2 regions of the Staphylococcus sp. 231237_7MaSpsaltlick genome follow, and region 2 is predicted to be linked to the other one. Evidence: riboswitches for the same ligand, from Rfam matches in the RefSeq annotation. Region 2 holds a riboswitch; the other holds the start of a gene.
What was found. A riboswitch is a leader RNA that binds a small molecule or an ion and turns the genes downstream of it on or off. The one in region 2 is predicted to bind S-adenosylmethionine.
Positions count from the first base shown of each region.

Region 1: it holds a riboswitch for S-adenosylmethionine, as region 2 does, so the genes downstream of both, ACF91D_RS10200 (aminotransferase class I/II-fold pyridoxal phosphate-dependent enzyme) here and metK (methionine adenosyltransferase) in region 2, are expected to answer to the same signal.

Region 1 covers NZ_JBICNX010000004.1:379,725-387,408, forward strand. Annotated here, with positions in the region: gene ACF91D_RS10185 (6-pyruvoyl trahydropterin synthase family protein) at 1-369, shown strand, start outside; gene ACF91D_RS10190 (PTS sugar transporter subunit IIC) at 516-1,559, shown strand; gene ACF91D_RS10195 (aggregation-promoting factor C-terminal-like domain-containing protein) at 2,116-2,877, shown strand; SAM riboswitch class I at 3,001-3,109, shown strand; gene ACF91D_RS10200 (aminotransferase class I/II-fold pyridoxal phosphate-dependent enzyme) at 3,176-4,363, shown strand; gene ACF91D_RS10205 (D-lactate dehydrogenase) at 4,350-5,348, shown strand; gene copZ (copper chaperone CopZ) at 5,412-5,618, opposite strand; gene ACF91D_RS10215 (heavy metal translocating P-type ATPase) at 5,656-7,684, opposite strand, start outside.
Region 2 covers NZ_JBICNX010000029.1:1,877-9,560, reverse strand. Annotated here, with positions in the region: gene menE (o-succinylbenzoate--CoA ligase) at 1-397, shown strand, start outside; gene menC (o-succinylbenzoate synthase) at 412-1,416, shown strand; gene yidD (membrane protein insertion efficiency factor YidD) at 1,413-1,649, opposite strand; gene ytkD (RNA deprotection pyrophosphohydrolase) at 1,710-2,189, shown strand; gene ACF91D_RS26475 (alpha/beta hydrolase family protein) at 2,170-2,958, shown strand; gene pckA (phosphoenolpyruvate carboxykinase (ATP)) at 3,075-4,664, opposite strand; SAM riboswitch class I at 4,830-4,942, shown strand; gene metK (methionine adenosyltransferase) at 5,052-6,248, shown strand; gene ACF91D_RS26460 (NERD domain-containing protein) at 6,340-7,248, shown strand.

The sequences.
Region 1 (7,684 bases), on a different contig from region 2:
GTGTTAATCAGAAATAGTTTCCAATTTCAGTGTGATAATAGAATTTATTTTTCTGAAACATTGCATAAAGATTTAAAAAATCAGCTATATCGTTTTAATGTAGAGATATTATCACCTATTGATGATTATGGGTTGGCATTAGATTTTAATGTTGTAGACAAATTATATGATGAACACATTGCACCTTTTTTAGCAGATCAGTTATTAAATGACACATTACCAGCTATGAATACGACTGCAGAAAATATTGCGTTTTGGATATGGGAACAGTTTGAGCAATACCTTCCAAATGGAAATACACTTTATAAATTAGAGTTTTACGAAAATGATCGCCAAGGTCTTGTATTGACTGAAGCATTCATGCAGTAACATGAAGTAGATTTAGCGTATCGTTTTCAAAATATGATGGAATTTATAGATAATGCAAAATTAAATGGCTAAAACAAAAATTAATATTCTGAAAATTTGGAAAATATGATATATTAAGTACCTACTACAACTAAGGAGGAACTTCTATGATCAAGGTAAGTCCAAAACAGTTTATTAATAATGTATTATCAGGCGTGGCAATCGCAATTGTGGCCGGACTGATACCGAATGCAATTTTAGGAGAATTATTTAAGGTTTTTGCACCGAAATATCCCATCTTTCAAACGTTATTGCAAATTGTTGAAAGTATACAATTTACAGTACCAATCTTGGTAGGTGCATTAATAGCAATGCGTTTTAAATTATCACCTTTAGCGACAGCCGTAGTAGCAAGTTCGGCATTTATTGGTAGTGGTGTTGCGCAATTTAAATCAGGTACATGGGTATTAATAGGTGTAGGTGATTTAATTAACACGATGATAACTGCAGCTATTGCAGTGTTTATTATATTAGTGATTGGTGAGTGTTTTGGTAGTCTCACGTTAATCATATTACCAACTTTTGTTGGAGTTATTGCAAGTTTGTTAGGTGTTTTATTGTTACCTTATGTGAAAATGATTACCACAGGTATAGGGAATTTGGTGAATTCATTTACAGAACTGCAACCTATTTTAATGTCTATGTTAATCGCACTTGTATTTAGTTTTATTATTATTTCACCTATATCAACCGTTGCAACTGCATTAGCAATAGGTATTAGTGGTTTAGCTGCTGGTTCAGCTTCACTTGGAATAGTGGCATGTGAAGCAGTACTTGTTGCTGGGACTGTTAAGGTCAATAGAGCAGGTGTGCCGATTACTATATTTTTAGGTGGCGTTAAAATGATGATCCCTAATATGGTGCGTCATCCCATCATATTATTGCCTATTTTTACTACTGCTTTAGTCACAGGTTTTGCTGGAGCACTTATCGGCATTGGCGGTACTAAAGAATCTGCTGGATTTGGTATTATTGGACTAGTCGGTCCGATTAGTGCATTTAGGTTTATGGAACATTCACCACTATTGAGCCTGTTGATGGTATTTATTGCATTTTTTGTAGTGCCATTTACAATTGGTTATATTATTAATACCTTCTATATGAAAGTATTGAAATTATATGATCGAGATATTTTTAAATTCTTAGCATAATGAAAATAATTTAAAATACAGCTTAATAAAGTTAACATTTAATTGAGTCGTCTACAGGAATAATAAAAGCTGTAGACGATTTTTTCGGTAAAGTTAAAGTTGAATACCGTCATGAAAGTAATAGATAGTTAGCGATTGAATTTTCAGAAAAAACAAAAATTACAAGTTTTGCCCCAATAAATATATTTTTTAACGGTTTATATTGTTACAAAAATATTACAGAAAGGATACTTGTAATAATTCAGAAAATAGTCGTAATGTGAAAAAAGTAGTAAATTACACTGTTATCACAACATTTTACTCTAAATGTTAGCGTTATCTTTGATAGTTTATGCGTAACAAAACAAAACAAAAAGATTGCAATGTTACATAATGAGCTTGTTTTTGTAAAGTTTTGTTATACACATGTAATATAAAAACGAGAAATTTATGGTATATTATTTGTGGTCAAAAAATTAGACATAAATTTTAAACAATATTAGCAGATACGATAATTTTATTAACGAAAATATAATTTACTTTTAGAAAAGAATTAAATTTGGAGGATTTTTTTATTATGAAGAAAACAATTTTAGCATCATCTTTAGCAGTAGCATTAGGTGTAACTGGATACGCAACTCAAGCAGATCAAAATCAAGCGCACGCTTCTGAGCAAAACATCGACAAAGCACACTTAGCAGAATTAGCTCAAAACAATGCTTCAGAATTAAACGAAAAACCATTACACGCTGGTGCTTACCACTATGACTTCGTATTAGGCGGATTCGAATATAAATTTGATTCAGATGGTCAATCATGGTCTTGGAGCTATGACGTTGCAGGTTCACAAAGTGCATCTACAAACGTTTCATCAAACTCAGCTCAACAAGATGTAAGTGCACAAGCATCTACAAACACTAACGAAAAATCATCTAACGAAGTAAGTTCACAACAACAATCAAGCAATGTAGAAGTTCAAGCAGTTGAAGCTCCTAAAGCTTCTTCAAACTCAAACGTTCAAACTGCTCAAACAAGCACTGCAACTAAAACATACGAAGCTGCAAAAACACAAGCTGCTTCAACTGGTGGGTCAGTTAAAGCTCAATTCTTAGCTGCTGGTGGTACTGAAGCTATGTGGAATACTATCGTATTACCTGAGTCAAGCGGTAACCCAAATGCTGTTAACGAATTAGGATACAGAGGTTTAGGTCAAACTAAAGAATCTTGGGGAACTGGTTCAGTTGCTACTCAAACTCAAGGTATGATTAACTATGCTAAACAACGTTATGGTTCAATCGATAATGCATTAGCTTTCCGTGCAGCTAACAACTGGTGGTAAGATTTAATTAAACAATTAAATGATTCAACACTATATATAGAGCGACTCATTAGAGTCGTTCTTTTTTATTGCATTGACAAGTTTGAATATTCTGATAAAATAATTAGTAATTTAATATGAAGCAACTTATCTAGAGAAGTTGAGGGAATTGGCCCGATGATACTTCAGCAACAGACGTGATTGACGTACTGTGCTAAATCCAACAAGCAGTATTTGTCTTGAGAGATAGGTGACATATGATATGACTATATGCCGCTGAACTTCGGTATATAGTTTTTTATTTAAGGAGGGCAGTTTTATGGTAATGTCAGAAAGATTATCACAGATACCTGACAGCTATTTTGGCAAGACAATGGGACAAAAAGTAGAACATGGCCCCTTGCCATTAATTAATATGGCAGTGGGTATACCTGATGGAGAAACACCTGAGGGCATTTTAGATTGTTTTAGTAAAGCAATACATATACCAGAGAACCAAAAATATGGTGCATTTCATGGAAAAGTTACCTTTAAACAAGCGATAGTTGATTTCTATCAACGTCAATATCAAGTAGCGTTAGATAAAGAAGATGAAGTATGTATTTTATATGGAACGAAAAATGGTTTAGTTAATTTACCACAGTGTATTGTTAATCCAGGAGAAAGTGTGTTGTTGCCTGACCCAGGATATACAGATTATTTAGCTGGCGTAAAATTGGCTGATGCAATTCCGGTACCACTGGTATTGAATTCTCCGGATTATTTACCTGAATGGGATAAGGTGGCACAGTCAGTCTTAGATAATACTAAATTGATTTATTTAACTTATCCAAATAATCCGACGGGATCCGTTGCGACACAAAATGTATTTGATGAAGCTATACAGCGTTTTAAAGGGACAAAAACTAAAATTGTTCATGATTTTGCATATAGTGCCTTTGGTTTTGATCATAAAAATCCGAGTATATTGCAATCACCACAAGCCAAAGATGTAGCGATTGAAATATTTTCACTATCTAAGGGCTATAATATGTCAGGATTTAGAGTTGGTTTTGCAGTAGGTAATAAAGAAGTGATTCAGGCGCTCAAAAAATTCCAAACACATACACATGCAGGCATGTTTGGTGCGTTACAAGATGCTGCAACATACGCTTTAAATCATTATGATACATTTTTAGAGGAACAAAGTGCTACCTTTAAACGCAGGAGAGATCTTTTTGAAGCAAAATTGACTGAAAAACACATTCCATTTGAACCAATGAAGGGTGGTATATTTTTATGGTTAGCTACTCCGGAAGGTTATGATGGTGAGCAATTTGTTAAGTATTTATTAGAGGAGCAATCTATTTTAGTAGCTCCTGGCATCCCATTTGGCGAACATGGGCGTAATTATGTCAGGATTTCACTAGCATTGAACGATGCACAACTCTTAGAAGCAGCTAATCGTTTACAATCATTAAGTGCTTTATATCATAAAGAAAGAAGTGTTTGCGATGACAAAAATTAAATTGTTTGGTGTAAGAGAGGAAGATATTCCTTATATTGAAGCGTGGTCAGCACAACATAAAGTATCTGTAGATTTAGATAGTCAATTATTGACTGAATCCACAGTAGATAGTGTGCGAGGCTTTGATGGTGTGTCTGTATCACAACAAATCCCTCTGCCTGAAGTGGTTTACAAAAAATTGAATGAGTTTGGAATAAAACAAATTGCCCAAAGAAGTGCGGGATATGATTGTTATGATTTTGAATTGGCGAATAAATATAATTTAATCATTTCAAACGTACCTTCATATTCACCTGAGTCAATTGCAGAGTATACTGTGTCCCAAGCATTAAATTTGGTGAGAAACTTTAATGATATTCAGCAAAAGACCGCAGAACAAGATTTTCGCTGGCAACCTGCCATCTTATCGCGCTCTATTAAGGATTTAACAGTAGCAGTGATTGGTACAGGACGTATTGGTAGTGTTGTTGCGAAAATATTTGCAAATGGTTTTGGTGCTAAGGTAATTGCGTATGATATTGTGAAAAATGAACAATTACAATCTATCGTGAACTATAAAGATACAATTAAAGAAATAGTGGAAGTAGCTGATATTGTTACGGTGCACGTGCCAGCAAGTGATGAAAATCATTATTTATTTGATGAATCATTATTTAATAGTTTTAAAGAAGGTTCAGTATTTATAAATTGCGCTCGTGGGTCGGTCGTGAATACCCGTGCTTTAATTGAAGCTATTGATAAAGGTATTATCAAAGGGGCAGCATTAGATACATATGAGGCTGAAAAGGGTCTATTTCCTAGTGATCAACGTGGTGTAATATTAGAAGATGAATTATTACGTTCACTTATTGAACGTAAAGATGTTATTTTATCTCCGCATATTGCTTTCTATACGGATGCTGCTGTTGAAAATTTAATAGTTGATGCTTTAGATGCAACTATGGAGGTATTACAAACAGGAGATACATCATTACGTGTAAATTGATTATAATAAAATAGAGGCTCATATCATCAACGCACTTTGATGATATGAGCCTCTATGATTGTACTATTTTACATCATATCCTTGGTCTTCAATAGCCTCTTTCATGTTATCTGTTGTAACTTGTGTTTGATCGTAATCGACTGTGACATTTCCAGCTTCAAGGTTTACTTCAGCAGTTGTAACACCATCTAGATTTGTTAGTGCTCCTTCAACAGCTTGTTTACAATGATCACAACTCATACCTTCTACTGCAATGATTTCTTTAGCCATAACATTCACCTCCTTATAAATTTTTGTATAGGGTTAACTATAGTTTCATTCTTTTTAAACGTAAAGCATTTGTCACTACACTGACTGAACTTAATGCCATTGCTGCGCCAGCAATCCAAGGAGCTAATAATCCTAATGCAGCAATAGGAATACCTGCTACATTATAACCCAATGCCCAAAATAGATTTTGACGGATATTACGGATAGTATATTTACTTGCCTTTATGGCTTTAGGTATTAACAATAAATTGCCTCCGAGGATAGTAACATCTGCTGCTTCAATAGCAACTTCGGTACCTGTACCTATTGCAATACCTATATCTGCTTGTACTAGAGCAGGTGCATCATTTACACCATCTCCTACCATAGCTACTTTATGCTGATTTGTTTGTTGAATTTCTGCAATTTTTGCTGCCTTTTCTTCCGGTAATACTTCCGCAATAACGGTATCTATATTTGCTTGTTTGGCAATAGCATGAGCTGTACGTTCATTGTCGCCTGTTAACATGACGACGTTGATGCCTAAATCATGCAATGCTTGAATTGCTTCTCGTGCATTTGATTTCACAGTATCTGCAACGGCAATTATGCCATTAATTTGATTGTCGACAGCTACAAACATAGCAGTATGACCAGCTGTCTCGTAGCGTTGCAATTGTTCTATCTGCTCAGTTGTATCAATATTATATTCTGTCATTAATTGTTGATTACCTGCTAAGATATGACGATTATGAATGATAGCTGAAATACCTCTGCCAGGTATAGAAGTGAAGTGTTCAGGCTCTAACAATTTAATATCGTTATTAACAGCATGTTTCACTATAGCATCGGCTAAAGGATGTTCGGATCCATTTTCTGCAGATGCAAGTAATTGTAGCGTCTCGTTATTACCATTGAATGCAGTAACTACTGGTTGACCATTTGTAATTGTCCCAGTTTTATCTAAGACTACAGTATCAATTTCATGTGTTCGTTCAATATGCTCTCCGCCTTTAAATAAGATGCCATGTTCAGCAGCTTTACCAGTTCCTACCATTATAGAAGTAGGAGTAGCAAGACCTAATGCACAGGGGCAGGCGATGACTAATACTGCAATAGCAGCAACGAGCGCAGGTTCAAATTCACCAGGTTGTACAAGTGTAATCCAAAAAATAAATGTGAGTAAAGCAATGGCTACAACAATTGGTACAAAGTAACCAGATATAATATCTGCGAGTCGTTGGATAGGCGCTTTAGAACTTTGGGCAGCTTCTACAGTTTGAATAATATTCGATAAAGCCGTATCCTTGCCGATTCTTGTTGCTGCAATAGTAATGGAACCATGTTTATTCATCGTTGCACCTATGACTGTATCATTCACATTCTTTTCAATTGGAATTGATTCACCAGTCAGCATAGATTCGTCGATTGATGTTGTTCCTTTAATTATTGTACCGTCAACGGGTATCTTTTCTCCTGGCTTGATAACTAAATAATCGCCAACTTTGACTTCGTTTAAAGGTACCATGATTGTTGTGTTATCTCTGATGATTCGTGCTTCTTTAGCTTGTAAGTTGACTAATTGACTTAATGCATTTGTTGTCTGTGCTTTAGCGCGTGTCTCTAAATACTTACCTAATAATATTAGTGTGATTAATACTGCACTTGTTTCAAAATAAAGATGAGGAGTGATTTGTGGTTGAATTAACCATTTAATCATTTCATAGATACTATAAAAATAAGCAGCGCTTGTACCTAAAGCAACAAGTACATCCATATTTGCTGATTTGTTTTTAAGATTTTTATAGGCACCAACATAAAATTGCCATCCAATAATGAATTGGACAGGTGTTGCAAAGACGAACTGGAACCAAGGATTCATTATAATATGTGGTAAAGGAATGCCGAATAAATGAACGAACATTGTTAGTAATAAAGGAGCAGTTAGGATAGCTGAAATAATCAGTTTGAATCTTTTTACCTTTAATTCTTGTTCCTTTCTAGATGCTTTTTGTGTTTCATCTTGTTTAGACTGTGCATCATAACCAATCTGTTGTATTCTGCTTATTATATCATCGACCGTAACA
Region 2 (7,684 bases):
ATATCCACAAAATACTGCAGATAGCTTTGATTCAGAAGGCTATTTTAAAACGGGTGATATTGCAGAAATTAATAGCGAAGGTTATGTAATGGTATATGATCGACGTAAGGATTTGATCATTAGTGGTGGTGAAAATATTTATCCATATCAAATAGAATCAATTGCCAAACAATATCCAACAATAGAAGATGCATTATGTATTGGTATTAAAGATGATGTTTGGGGTGAGGTGCCATGTCTTTATTATGTGGCTCAAGAGGAGATCCAAGAACTTGATTTAAAAGATTACTTAGAACAACATTTAGCAAAATATAAAGTACCTAAAGTATATAGACGAGTTCAAGCATTGCCATATACCTCTACTGGCAAATTGCAAAGAAATCAATTTAAATCATAGCTAGGAGTTTTCTTATGAAATTGATTGAGATGAAACTATTTGAATATCAAACGCATTTTAAACATCCTGTGATAACACCCAAGGCCAAATTAGACTATAGAAAATCATTATTTGTGAGTCTAAAGATGAGTAATGGTAAAACGTATTATGGTGAGTGCAATGCATTTGAAACAAATTGGTATGATGATGAAACAATATCAGACGTCTTATCTCAAGTTAAATATTGGTATAAAACTTATCAAGGAAAGACCTTTGATTCAATGCAAACCGTTCAAGCATCCTTGGAAGGATTGGAAGGTTATCCTGCAACAAGAAGTATGTTAGTGATGGCGTTTTATCAAATGTTCTATAAGCTAGAACAATTTAATGTGCCTTATGGTGCGACTGTGAGCGGTTTAACAGATAGTAATTTACTACAATTGAGAGAGACAGAGCCGCAAAGAGTTAAACTTAAATGGTCTGATAACATATTGAATGATGTTCAAAAGGTTCAAGCTCTACCATTTAATTTACAGATAGCTATTGATGCTAACGAAAGTTTAACGGATAATGAACGAGATAAATTGCAGATTTTAAGTGAAGCGGACATACTTTATTTGGAGGAACCATTTGCAACGTTGGACCAATTAATGGCATATGACACTAATACGATTCCCACTGTAGCGATTGATGAAAAAGCGACATCGAAAGCAAATATAATAGATGCGTTACATAGATATAATGTCGAGGTTATCATTGTCAAACCGTTTAGGTTAGGTGGTATTGATCGCGTAATCGAATTAATTGATGTTATTAAACAATATGGTGGTAAAGTGGTTATAGGTGGCATGTATGAATATGGATTAAGTCGCTATTTTACAGCGATGGTTGCTCAATGGGCAGACTTCCCAAGTGATATTACACCAGCTGGATATTATTTTGAGCAAGATGTAGTTGCAAATTCAGGCATATTAAAAGGAGGTTCTATTCAATTTGAACCTCCAACAGTACTGACATCAAGACTTAAACGTATATATTAATCTTTAGTTGACTTATTCTTCTTTAACGGAACTGGATCGAATCCGCCTTTATGCAGTGGATGGCATTTCAGTATGCGTTTGATTCCTAGCCATGTACCTTTAAATGGACCATAAACAACGATTGCTTCGCGTGTGTATTCAGAACAAGTAGGATAGAATCTACACGTTGCTGGTGTCACGGGTGAAATATAATGTTGATAAATATAAATGAGTCCAAGGAAAATTTTTTTCATATAATTAGCCTCCAACTAAAATCATAGCATTGTTAGTTTAACATAGAAAGAGGAAGAGTGATGAGCGTGAAGTTTAAAGATAAAGAAAATGATAATGTATATTTAACGTATAAAGACGATTCAGATATTCCTGACGGTGAACACGTTCTAATCATTCCGAACTATCAAGGGAAATTATTATTCACACAACATAAAGTAAGAGGTATTGAATTTCCGGGAGGCAAGGTTGAACCTGGGGAAACCAGTTTAGTTGCTGCAAAAAGGGAATTGTTTGAAGAAACTGGTGCTGTTGGAGAAACATTTCATTATATTGCCCAATATTATGTAGAAAGAACTTGCGGTAAAAGATTTACAAAAGATGTGTTTATGGTCACCGTAGATGTCTTAGAGCAACAGTTAAATTATTATGAAACGCACGGTCCTTTATGCTTTAATGATGTTTCAGAAGTACCGAGCAACAAAAAGAGCTATTTATTGAAAGATGCAGCAATTTTACAATGCTTAGAAAGAGTGATGGAAATTGGCTTTTATAAATCATAAGCGCATGCCAGTCGAGAGTTTAGATCATATATTTGAAGAGGTTACGTACTTGGTTGATAATTTAAAGGTTCGTGGTCTGATGATGCGACCAACACGTACTGTGAAACGCATAGTTATATATTTGCGCGGAGGTAAAGGACAGGTAGGGATGGTTCGTACAGGACGTTTGATGCAATTTTCTGATGCGCACACTTTAGTATTTGGCCCTTATTATCGTGGCAATAATGGTAGTGAAGGTAAAGATGAATTTTATGGTAGTGATTTGGATGATGTATGTGTTGCTGTTCGAATATTACATGACATGTATCCCGATGCTGCAATACATATGATTGGTTTTTCTAGGGGTGGCTTACAAGGTTTATTAACTTTCCAAGCATTGCCAGTTTCAAGCTTTATCATTTGGGGTGGCGTGTCGAATATACATTTAATGTATGAAGAACGTGTTGATTTAAGAGGAATGTTACGCAGAATGATTGGTCATCCAAAGAAAGATTATGCGGCTTATGCTAAGCGAGATGCATTGACATCAATAAACTCAGAGTGTCCGCCCATCTTCATTGTGCATGGTGGCAAGGATAAACAAGTAGGTATACATCAAGCATATCATTTAGAATGTAAATTGTCTGAAAGAAACGTGACATTTCGTACATTTTATCAAATGGATGAAGGTCATGTACCAAGACCTCCTGCAATTAAATATGCATTAAACGCTGTTAAGCAGTGGATGACGGATGTTGAAAATGATTGTATTCAGCAACACTACATGTAATATAAGCGTCTTCTACAATGAGTTGGAATATAATAGCCTGAATGTTTAAAAAAATATATATTTTTGTTAATTAATATAAAAAAGACCGTGTGTTAGGCACACGGTCTTTTTTGGTATTATTTAAATCCACCATTTTTTGCTAGGTCAGATACTTCTTCACCAAACTTTTCAAAATTACGTTTGAAGCGGTCGATTAAATCTTGAGCTTGCGCTTTGTACTCATCTGATTTGCTCCAAGCGTTAATTGGATTTAATAATGTTTGAGGTACATCTTCGACATGAATTGGAATATTTAATCCGAACATATCATCTTTAATGTATTCAGCATCTTTAAGTTTACCGGTAATGGCTTGGTTTACCATTTGTCTAGTATAGTTTAAGCTGATTCTTCTACCAACACCATATTTACCACCAGTCCAACCAGTGTTCACGAGATAGACATCAACATCATGTTTATCGATTAGGTCTCCTAGTAAATCTGCATATACCTTTGCATTTAATGGCAAGAAAGGTGAGCCGAAGCATGTTGAGAATGATGGTTCAGGTTCTGTAACGCCACGTTCAGTACCTGCTAATTTAGCAGTGAAACCACTTAAGAAATGATACATTGCTTGATCTTTAGATAATTTGGAAATTGGAGGTAATACACCAAATGCATCTGCAGTTAGGAAAATAATTGTATTAGGATGTGCAGCTTTTGATGGTGTTACAATGTTATCAATATGATTGATAGGGTATGCAGCACGTGTATTCTCTGTGTATTTATTATCATCGAAATCTACATCACCGTCTTCATCAACGACAACGTTTTCTAAAATTGTTCCATACTGGATAGCGTCGTAAATTTGTGGTTCCTTTTTATATGAAAGGTTAATTGCTTTTGCATAACAACCACCTTCAATATTGAAGATTCCATTGTCATTCCATCCGTGCTCATCATCACCAATTAATTTACGTGTAGGATCTGCGGATAACGTTGTTTTACCTGTTCCTGAAAGACCGAAGAATAGTGCAACATCGCCTTTTTCGCCGACGTTAGCAGAGCAATGCATACTCATAATATTATCTTTCGGCAACAGGTAATTCATTACAGAGAAAATACCTTTCTTCATTTCACCTGCATATTCAGTACCACCGATTAAAATAACTTTGTGTTTAAATGAAGTAATGATAAATGTTTCAGAATTTGTACCATCTACTTCTGGATTAGCTTTAAAATGTGGCGCTGACACGATTGTGAAATTAGCTTTAATTTCTTGTGCTTCTTCTTTAGATTTTGGACGTATAAACATGTTTTGGGCGAATAAATTATGCCAAGCAAGTTCATTGATTACTGTTAACTTTAACTGTGATTCTTCGTCACTACCTGCATAACCATTAAAGACATAAAGTTCGTCCTTTTGATCTAGGTATTCAAGAACTTTGTCATATAATTTTAAAAATGTTTCCTCTTCGATAGGTTGGTTGATATTGCCCCAATCGATAGAATCTCTATAAGATGGTTCTGTCACGATGAATTTGTCTTTAGGTGAACGTCCAGTATATTTACCAGTCTTTGCATTAATTGCTCCAAGTTCTGTTAATTCACCCTCACCATTATTTAAAATCTTGTTATACAATTGTGTTGTAGAAAGTTGGAATAATGATGACGTTTTGCCCAAAATGTTTTCGATTTTATTAGTGTATGTGTATGTATCTACAGCCATACTCAATCCCTCCAAAGTTATTTGTATTGTAAGCCTTTACAATTAAAAAGTATAACACATATGATTTATTAGTACACATCATTTTAAAGGGAATTTAAAATTTATATTAATAAATGTTAAATTGACATTATTACTTAACTTCGGTACTATAGTGATTAACGGATTCTCTTATCCTGAGAGGCGGAGGGACATGGACCCAATGAAGCCCAGCAACCTCTTCTTAATACGAAGAAAGGTGCCAAACCGTTTGCAGACAAATACCGTCTGAACGATAAGAGCGAATGGACGTATTAGGGCCTTCTCTCTATTTAATATAGTGAAAGGGCCCTTTTTTAATGAGCTCACAGTATAGAGAATATTCGTAATTTAAAACTAAAGGAGCAAATTATGACTTACAATAGAAGATTATTCACATCAGAATCTGTAACAGAAGGACATCCAGATAAAATTGCCGACCAAGTTTCAGATGCGATTTTAGATGAAATATTAAAGGATGACCCAAATGCACGAGTAGCTTGTGAAACGACAGTTACGACTGGTATGGCGTTAATTTCAGGTGAAATATCAACAACTACTTATGTTGATATTCCTAAGGTAGTAAGAGAGACAATTAAAGAGATTGGCTATACGCGTGCTAAATTTGGTTATGATAGTCAAACAATGGCAGTATTAACAGCGATAGACGAACAATCACCTGACATCGCTCAAGGTGTGGATACTGCATTAGAATATCGCGATGATTTATCTGAGGCTGAAATAGAGGCTACAGGTGCCGGAGACCAAGGCTTAATGTTCGGCTATGCAACAAATGAAACAGATACTTATATGCCATTGCCAATTTTCTTATCTCATCAATTATCTAAACGTTTATCAGATGTAAGGAAAGATGGCATATTAGACTATCTTCGCCCAGATGGTAAAGTGCAAGTAACTGTTGAATATGATGAACATGATAAACCAAGCCGTATTGACACAATTGTAGTTTCTACGCAACATGCTGAAGATATTGAATTAGAACAAATTCAAAATGATATTAAAGAGCACGTTATTTATCCAACAGTTCAAAAAGATTTACTAGATGAACAAACAAAATTCTACATCAATCCTACTGGTCGATTTGTAATTGGTGGACCTCAAGGAGATGCGGGCTTAACAGGTCGTAAGATTATTGTAGATACGTATGGCGGATATGCACGCCATGGTGGTGGATGCTTTAGTGGTAAGGATCCTACAAAAGTTGACCGTTCAGCAGCATATGCAGCACGTTATGTAGCTAAGAACATTGTTGCAGCAGGCTTAGCTGATAAATGTGAAGTGCAACTTGCTTACGCAATTGGTGTTGCAGAGCCAGTTTCTATATCAATCGATACATTTGGTACAGGCAAAGTGAATGAAAGTGTGTTAGTTGAAGCGGTTAGAACTCACTTTGATTTAAGACCGGCAGGAATTATAAAAATGTTAGATTTAAAACATCCTATTTATAAACAAACTGCAGCATATGGTCATTTTGGTCGTACGGATGTGTTGTTACCATGGGAGAAACTTGATAAAGTCAACTTATTGAAAGATTCTGTACAAGCATAATAAATTGCCTTAAGTGTAGAGTTTACACTCGAATAAACAGATGATTTCCATTATAATAAAGTTACTGATCACATAAAGGAGCGTTATTGTTATGAACTCATTGGGACCTTTAGAAATTGGTTTAATCGTGGCAATTATCGTAGCAATTATTTGTTTGATTTTATTTATTGCTGCTTTAAACAGTAAGAAGAAAGCACAGAAAAAGATTGAAGAGCAATATCAATCTAAAGAACAAAAGTTAAAAGAAACACACGAAGAAGAATTAGAAAAAGAAAGAATCGAAAATAAAAAGACTGTTACAAAACAAAAAGAAGAATATGATGCGACAGTCAATACTAAAGATAGAGAAATTGATGCACTGAAACTTTTCTCAAAAAATCATAGTGAGTACGTAACAGATATGAGATTGATTGGTATTCGGGAACGCTTAGTAAATGAAAAGCGAATTAGACCTGAAGATATGCATATTATGGCAAATATCTTTTTACCACGAAATGAATTTAGTGATGTGCAACATATCAGTCATTTAGTATTAACACGTACAGGGTTATATATAATTGATTCCCAATTGTTAAAAGGTCATGTCTATAATGGCATCAGTTCTAATCAATTCAAAGATCAACCAATGATTGAGCAAGTCTTTGATACATTAGATCTTGATAAGCAAAAGGCTCAAACATTAGTATTAGATCAAAATGATGATAAGAAATCATTGAATTTTGTTAATTATACTGAGCATATTAATGATATTGAAAAGTTAGCAGGCGATATTCAAACAGAATTGAACTTGAAATTCACACCGACGACTATCTTGTACTTTAATCCGAAGAATGAAGGTGCTGTTACAATCACAAACTATGCACAAAGTTCAAATTCTAAAGTGCTTGTTGGTCCAGAACAATTGGATGAATTCTTTAATAAGTTTGTCTTCCATGGTCGTATTCAATACACTGTCGAAGATTTACAACGCATTATGGATGAAATCGAATCTTTTAATTAATATCATTGCTAAAGTAACGTAATCAATTTTTTGAAATGAATAGAGAGGATGGGATTTAAATTACCCATTCTCAAATAAAAGAGAGCTAATCCATCGCTGATTAGCTCTCTTTTTTATATTTAAATTTGGTGCGTATTATTTGTAGATAACGGAAAATAATAATTTCCGTGTAATTAATTGTAGTGTAGATAAATTTAATTTGAAGGTGTTGATTTAAAAATACATCATCATGTGGAGTATCTGGCGAGACGCCTAAGTGAACAATGGTAGGTAAAGACCAATGGTGAGATGACATGCTAGGAAAGCGAACTGAGAAAACATGATAAATTAAAGTTTGGAAGTAGTAAATATGTGCAATACATATTAGTGATTAACGTAATAAATAGCTAATTTATTTGGTTATGAAGCTTTTTGATTTATATGACTTACGAAATTG